2 linked regions of the Acuticoccus sp. I52.16.1 genome follow. The protein of the gene in region 1 interacts with the protein of each later gene in a pairwise test. Links are inferred from orthologs where the notes say so. Each region holds a gene or a part of one and is shown on either strand. Other genes may lie near its edges.

The links.
Region 2: the proteins of rlmB (region 1) and MRB58_RS22160 interact in binary tests that used the Escherichia coli proteins (3 or more experiments, as listed by UniProt). The link is inferred for Acuticoccus sp. I52.16.1 from one-to-one orthologs.

The regions. Positions count from the first base shown.
Region 1 is NZ_CP094828.1:2,924,060-2,928,293, forward strand. Bases 838-3,695 are described here. They hold rlmB (23S rRNA (guanosine(2251)-2'-O)-methyltransferase RlmB), read right to left. Parts: upstream 2,698-3,695; coding sequence 1,978-2,697; downstream 838-1,977. Other genes in these bases: MRB58_RS24975 (invasion associated locus B family protein), read left to right, coding at 838-951; MRB58_RS13245 (MarR family winged helix-turn-helix transcriptional regulator), read right to left, coding at 1,166-1,654; MRB58_RS13260 (LysR family transcriptional regulator), read right to left, coding at 2,947-3,695. Also shown: more of MRB58_RS24975, read left to right, coding at 1-837; more of MRB58_RS13260, read right to left, coding at 3,696-3,858; MRB58_RS13265 (aldo/keto reductase), read left to right, coding at 4,021-4,234. UniProt on the Escherichia coli protein: Specifically methylates the ribose of guanosine 2251 in 23S rRNA.
Region 2 is NZ_CP094828.1:4,959,823-4,962,699, reverse strand. It holds MRB58_RS22160 (NAD(P)H-hydrate dehydratase), read right to left. Parts: upstream 2,224-2,877; coding sequence 778-2,223; downstream 1-777. Other genes in the region: glnA (type I glutamate--ammonia ligase), read left to right, coding at 2,809-2,877; MRB58_RS22155 (P-II family nitrogen regulator), read left to right, coding at 2,437-2,775; MRB58_RS22170 (hypothetical protein), read right to left, coding at 261-557; tig (trigger factor), read right to left, coding at 1-255. UniProt on the Escherichia coli protein: Bifunctional enzyme that catalyzes the epimerization of the S- and R-forms of NAD(P)HX and the dehydration of the S-form of NAD(P)HX at the expense of ADP, which is converted to AMP.

The sequences.
Region 1 (4,234 bases):
GAGGTCGGCGCCCCGTCCGAGCAGTGCGCGCTGGTACAGAACGTCCAGGCGCAGGACCGCGCCAACATCGCGCTCAGTGTCGTCTTCATCCGCACCGCCGACCAGCAGGTCCAGATCCTGCGCGTGCTGGCGCCGCTGGCGATCCTGCTGCCCCCCGGCCTCGGCCTCTCGATCGACAATGTCGAAGTGGGCGCCGCCGGGTTCGTGCGCTGCCTGGCGTCGGGTTGCGTGGCCGAAGTGCGGCTCGACGACGGCCTGATCGAGCGGTTCGAGGCCGGGACCACGGCCACCTTCTCGATCTTCCGCACGCCGGAGGAGGGGATCGGCATCCCGATCTCGCTGGAGGGCTTCGCCGATGGCTTCGCCGCGCTGGAGAACCCACCGACCGAGACGCTCGCCGACGTCGCCCCGCCGCGCGAGCCGGTCGCCACCAGCACCAGCTCGGTGTCCGGCATCGCCGACCTCGACACCCGCTTCACGCCGGACGATCGCACCGCGCTCGACCAGCTCCTCGAGGACGACCTCTTCCCCTACGTCGCCGGTGCGGCCGGGGCGGTCTTCCTGCTGATCGTCGTCGGCGGTCTGTTGCTGGTCCGTGGGCGCTCCAAGCCCAAGCCGCGCCGGAGCCGTCCGGCCGCCAAGGCCAAAGGCGGCAAGCGCGCCGCGCCGACGATCGTCGAGGACGCGGAGGACGACGCCGAGGGGGCCGACCTCGAGGACCTCGACGACGCGGAGGAGGATCTGCGCGACGAGCCGGTGGCGCCGACGCGGCAGCAGCCGCGGATGCTGGCGGCCCCGCGCCAGCCGCGAGCGCCGACCGATCCGGCGCCGACGCCGGTGCGCGAGCCGCGTCGCCTGCCGGGGAGCGAGGCCGGTGCGCAGGGCCAGCCGCCGCGCCGCACCGCCCCGCCGGGGCCGCGCCCGCAGACCCGCCCGCCGCGTTCTTCTTGAGCCGCGGCAGCTCAGGCGCGCCGCCGACCGCGGCTCGCGGGGCTGAATAACGGGGAAAAGTCTCCGCCCGGCGTCGTCGCGCGGGTCTGCGCAAGCGGCCCGCGCGCCGCCCGAGGCGTCGAACGCGCAGCAATGATGGCGGATGGTGAACGGCGCATCGCCGCATGGCGCCGGCCCCCGCACCGGCGGGGCTCGGATACCAGCGAGCGGGCGGTCAGGAGACTGTGTCGACCTCGAACGCCTCGGGGTCCTGGTCCTCGGTCTGCCAGACCTTCTTGAGGAGTTTGAGGAGCTGGCGCTGCTCGGCCGGGCTCAGCAGGCCGGCCTGCATGCGCGCCTCGAACGCCTCGACACGCTCGCGCTCGATGGTCGCGAGCTCTTCGCCCCGATGCGACAGGTGCAGCTCCACCGCGCGACGATCGTTGTCGGGCGTCGTGCGTTCGATGAGGTCCTGGTCCTGCAGCGCCTGGACCAGCTTCGTCATGTGCGCGGGCTTGAGCAGCAACGTCGACGCGAGATGACCCTGACGGATGCCGGGATTGGCCTGAATGAGGGTCAACGCCACGAGTTCCACGCTGGAGAGCCCGGCATCGCGGAAGGCCGGCTCGATCCGCCGCGCGCACCGCACCGACGCCAGGCGCAGGTTCAGCGCCAGCGAGCGGTCCAGCACCCGCGTGTCGATGACGCCGGGCCATGCGCTCACGGTGCGTGCCGTCAGTCCGCCGCCGGCGCCGCGCGCCGCCGGCACGCGTTTGCCACGATTGCGGGTCGGACGCCCATGTCGCGGTGCATTCTCATGATTCATTCCCCCACCCCTGAAAGCGTGCATCGGCAGAATACCTGGCCCATCAGTATTCGCTTTATGAAGCGATCCTCATCACCAGAGGAATACGATCCGGGGAAGTGAAAGGATGACATCAGATCCGCATCACTGATCAATATTTCAGACACGTGCCGCTAACGCGTTGATCTCGCAGCGACCGTCTCCCGAAATATCACCTTTGTGACGCCTTGCACCAGTGCCGATCACGCAACCCTCCTACGAAGTTGCGTATGTGCCGCATAAAGTGTGATCGCCGCGGCGTTGGATACGTTGAGCGAGGCGAGGGCTCCCGGGACCTCGATGGCGGCCACCGTGTCGCAGTTGGCGCGCACGCCGGGCCGCACGCCCTTGCCTTCGGCGCCGAGGACGAAGGCATAGCGCTCCGCGGCCGGCAGATCGCTCATCGACATCTCGGCCTCGCTGTCGAGCGCGACGGTGTAGAAGCCGGCCGCCTTCAGCGCGTCGACCGAGCGGGACATGTTCGTCTCCACCGCGATCGGCACCATGTCCAGCGCCCCGGAGGCGGACTTGGCGAGCACGCCGGTCTCCGACGCGCTGTGGCGTCGCGTGACGACGACGCCGTCCGCCTGGAACGCGGCCGCAGACCGCAGGATCGCACCGACATTGTGCGGATCGGTGATCTGGTCGAGGCACAGGACCAGACGCCCTTCGCCGAGCGTGGCGATATCGACCCCGTCGAGCGGCGAGACCCGCAGCGCGACCCCCTGGTGGACCGCGTCTCCGAGCAGCTTGTTGAGGCGGCGCACGTCGACGGTCTCGGCATCGATCCGGCGGGGCAGGGGCTCGAGCCGGCGCATGGCGTTGGTGGTCGCCATCATCGCGTGGACGGCGCGCCGGGGGTTGGCGAGGGCCGCGCGCACGGCATGCAGACCGAAAAGCCAATAAGGCTCAGATTCATCCATAGTTGCTTCGTGACTCGTCGTTGACATCGCGGCGCGTACAGCCTAACACGCCGCGACACATCGGAGGGGTGCCCGAGTGGCTAAAGGGGGCGGACTGTAAATCCGCTGGCTATGCCTACGTTGGTTCGAATCCAACCCCCTCCACCATCCCGCTTCCGCGATCTTCCCCAACCTGACGGAGCCCGTCTCATCGGAGCCTCACCGCGCGATTCGTGACGCCTTCGTGGCGCCGTGATGCCGCCGTGGGCGTCAAGGGTGCGCGTCGACCCGGCCGTGGGTCGCGAGGTGGTCGAGGACCAGGCGCACGCGGGCCGGCAGCGGACCGCCGGACTTCAGCCACAGCGCGTGAAACGGTTCGCGGTCGCCGATGTCGACCTCGCGCAGCAGGGGGACGAGGCGGCCGGCCGAGATGTCGTCCCGGACGGTGAACGCGGTGAGTCTCGCGAGACCGAGGCCGGCCCGCGCCATGTGCCGGATGCCCTCGCCGTCGCTCGCCGTCAGCGCCACCCGCGTGTCGAGCGGGCGGCCGCCGTCCGCGGGGTCGAACGGCCAGATTGCCTCCCGCCGCCGATAGCCGAGGCCGATGAGGTCGTGCGCGGCGAGGTCGCGCGCCGTCTCCGGCGTGCCGCGGGCCGCGAGGTAGGCGGGCGCGGCGACGACCATCCGCCCCGACGCCCCCAGTCCGCGTGCCACCAGCGCCGATGACGGCATCTCCCCGGCCCGCACGGCAATGTCCGCCTCCGCCTCGATCAGGCCGACGACCGTGTCCGTCTCGCTGACGACGATGCGCAGCGCAGGGTGCGCCGCGCGCAGCCTCCCTATCGCCGGATAGAGAATGTGATGCGCGTAGGAGGCCGAGGTGGTGACATGCACCGTACCGACCGGCCGACCGCCGCGCGCCGCCTCGTCCTCGGCCGCCTCGAGATCGGTCAGGATGCCGGCCGCGCGCAGGTGGAAGCCGCGCCCCTCGTCCGTCAGCGTCAGGCCGCGTGTGGTGCGGGCGACGAGCCGCGCACCGAGCCGGCGCTCCAGCCGCGCGACGGCCTTGGAGACGGCCGACGGCGTCAGTCCCGTGGCCCGGGCGGCGGCGGAGAAGTTTCCCTCCGCCGCGACGACCGCGAAGACCTCCAGCTCGCGCAGGCGCGACGGATCCCCCAGCATCTGTGCCTCGAATTCATAGAACTTCGGAATCTCGGCGATCTACGCATGGCGAGCCGCGGCACGCAAATAGGCTCGCGACAGCGGCGCTCTCCCGCCGACACCCGCCAACACCGGCCGGCGCCCCGCGGCGCGGCGCTCGCCCAATTGCGATGGAGCTTCCCCATGGATATCCGCCAACTCGGCCGCTCGGGCCTTCGCGTTCCCGCTCTCTCGTTCGGCGCGGGCACCTTCGGCGGCACCGGCCCCCTCTTTTCCAATTGGGGCCGGACCGACGTCGCCGAGGCGCGCCGCCTCGTCGAGATCTGCCTCGAGGCCGGCGTCACCCTGTTCGATACCGCCGACGTCTACTCCGACGGGCGCTCCGAAGAGGTGCTGG
Region 2 (2,877 bases), 2.0 Mb from region 1 along the record:
CTTCTCGTCGCGCTGCTCGACGGCGCCGCGGATCGATTCGGTCATCACTTCATTGATGACCTCGGCCATCGCGGAGCGGCCGTACATCTTCTTCAGGTGCGCCATGGGCACCTTGCCCGGGCGAAATCCCTTCAGTCGAACCTTCTGACGCATATCGTCGAGGTAGGCATTCAGACGAGCGTCGAGGGTCGCTGCGGGAACCGTCACTTTGAGTTCCCGCGCCAGACCCTCTGCACGGGTTTCCGTCACATCCATCGGGTTCACTTTCCGCAGCACCAATAAAAACGTTGTCGGGGAGGACGCTCCATGTCGCCCCGGGAAGCACCGGTGTCAATGCCGTTCGGTGCCATCGAGCCCGGCAAATCCAGCGCGGCGCCCGTCGGCGGGCCGAGCGCGGCGGCCACCCGGCCGCCCAGCACCTCCCGCCGCTCCTTTACGATGGAGCGCGCACCCACGGCAATCCACCCCCCGCCGATCGCCGAAACGTACACGAGCCCCGACCGATAGACGCGGCCGTTAGATAAAGCCGTGCTGACGAGCGCGCCACGCACAGGCATCAGACCCCGCGCCCCAGCAGGCCGAAGGCCGGTAGCGCACGCACCCGCGCTCATGCAGGCCGAAGGCCGGTAGCGCACGAAAAAACCAATCCACAGGATTGGTGCGGGTGGAGGGACTCGAACCCCCACACCTTGCGGCGCCAGAACCTAAATCTGGTGCGTCTACCAGTTCCGCCACACCCGCGCGCGGCTCACCTCTAAGGCCGGCGACCGCCTGCGGTCAAACATGATCGAACGCTGCGCGCGCGTGCCTCAGATTGGCGATGAGATCGGTCGCGATCAGCGCCGGGCCGACACGCTGGGCGAGATCTCCGTGGAGCCACACGCCCATCGCCGCGGCCTCGAACGGCGAGGCGCCCTGGGCGAGGAAGGCGGTGATCATGCCCGCCAGAACGTCCCCCGCCCCGGCCGTCGCGAGCCAGGGGGGCGCGTTCTCGGAGATGGCGGCGCGGCCGTCCGGCGCGGCGGTCACGGTGTCCGCCCCCTTCAGCACCACGGTGGCGCCGACCCGGGCGGCCGCCCGCCGCGCCGCTTCGAGCTTGCCCAGCCGCGGCAGCTCGTCCCGGCCGAACAGCCGCGCGAATTCGCCCGCGTGCGGGGTCAGCACCGCGCCGCGCCCACCCATCGCCGCGGCGAGCGCGTCGGCATCGTCGGCGAAGGCGGTCAGGGCGCCGGCGTCCAGCACCGCGGCGGCCTCGGAGGCGAGCGCCGCCGTGACCAGCTCGCGCGTCGCGACGTCGGGAGGGAGGCCGGGGCCGATGCACACCGCGTTGCGCCGCGTGTCGGCAAGCACCTCGGCGAGGCCCTCCGGCCCGTCGGCGCGGGTCAGCATCACGGCCGTCAGATGATTGGCGTTGACGAACAGCGCGTCGGGCGGCGAGGCGACGGTGACGAGCCCCGCCCCGGTCCGCAGCGCCGAGGCCGCCGCCATCCGCGCCGCCCCCGTGGCCGTCATCGGCCCCGACACCACCACCGCGTGGCCGCGATCGTACTTGTGGCCGGCCATCGCCAGGATCGGCCGCGCGCCGCGCCACAGCGCGGGCGTGTTGACGAAGGTCCGACAGCCGGCCGCTTCGATGATCGCGTCCGAAATGCCGATGTCGGCGACTTCGACCTCGCCGCACAGGTCGCGGCCCGGCAGCAGCAGGTGCCCCGGCCGCCGGCGCTGGAATGTGACGGTCCGGCGCGCCTCGATGGCGACGCCCCTCACCTCGCCGCTCGCCCCGTCGACCCCGCTGGGCACGTCGATCGCGACGACCTCCCGCGGGCGGGCGTTCACGCGGCGAACCACCTCGGCGAAGACCCCGTCGACCGCGCGCGACAGGCCGCCGCCGAAGAGCCCGTCGACCACCACCTCGGCGCGGTCGATCGTCTCGTCGTCCGCCGCCACGCGCGGGCCGTCGTAGACCGCGCGGGCCGCGGCCGCCGCGCCGTCCGGACGGTCGCCGGAGAGGTCGAGCACGGCGACGGCATGCCCGTCATCGAGCAGCTTATGAGCGGCGACGAACGCATCGCCGCCATTGTTCCCCGGTCCGGCGAGAACTAGGATCGGCGCACCGGCCGGGGCATGCTTGGCCACCACCTCGGCAACCGCGCATCCGGCCCGCTCCATGAGGGTTTCGAACGACGTCCCTTCCGCCACGGCCGCGCGGTCGCATGCACGCATCTCGTGCGGCGTCGGCAACTCAAAATCGTTGGAGACTTTCATGGGTGCACAAACGACGGGCAGTCCGCCTTCCAAATCAGCACTGGCGTTGCCCTTCTATGCGGCATCTGCTCGGAAACAGGACAATTCAAAGGTGGCGCCGTTGGCATGGTCCCTGCATCATCGCGCCAGTCCAGCGGGCCGGGTCGTCCGTCCGCCGCTGAGCGGGGTGTCATGAAGAAGATCGAAGCCATTATTAAGCCGTTCAAGTTGGACGAGGTGAAGGAGGCGCTGCAAGAAGTCGGGCTCCAAGGGATCACCGTCCTCGAAGCACGCGGGTTCGGCCGCCAGAAAGGCCACACCGAACTCTATCGCGGGGCCGAGTACGTCGTCGATTTCCTGCCTAAAGTGAAAATCGAGCTGATCGTTCCCGACAGCCTCCTGCCCGCCGCCGTCGACGCCATCCGCAATGCCGCTCAGACCGGCCGGATCGGAGACGGCAAGATCTTCGTCCTCCCCGTCGAGGACGCAATCCGCATCCGCACCGGTGAAATCGGTGAGGACGCCATCTAACCTGAGAAGCGCAAGAGAGAGAGCCCACTGCTAATGAGCACAGCGCAAGAAATCCTCAAGGACATCAAGGACAAGGACGTCAAGTACGTCGACCTGCGCTTC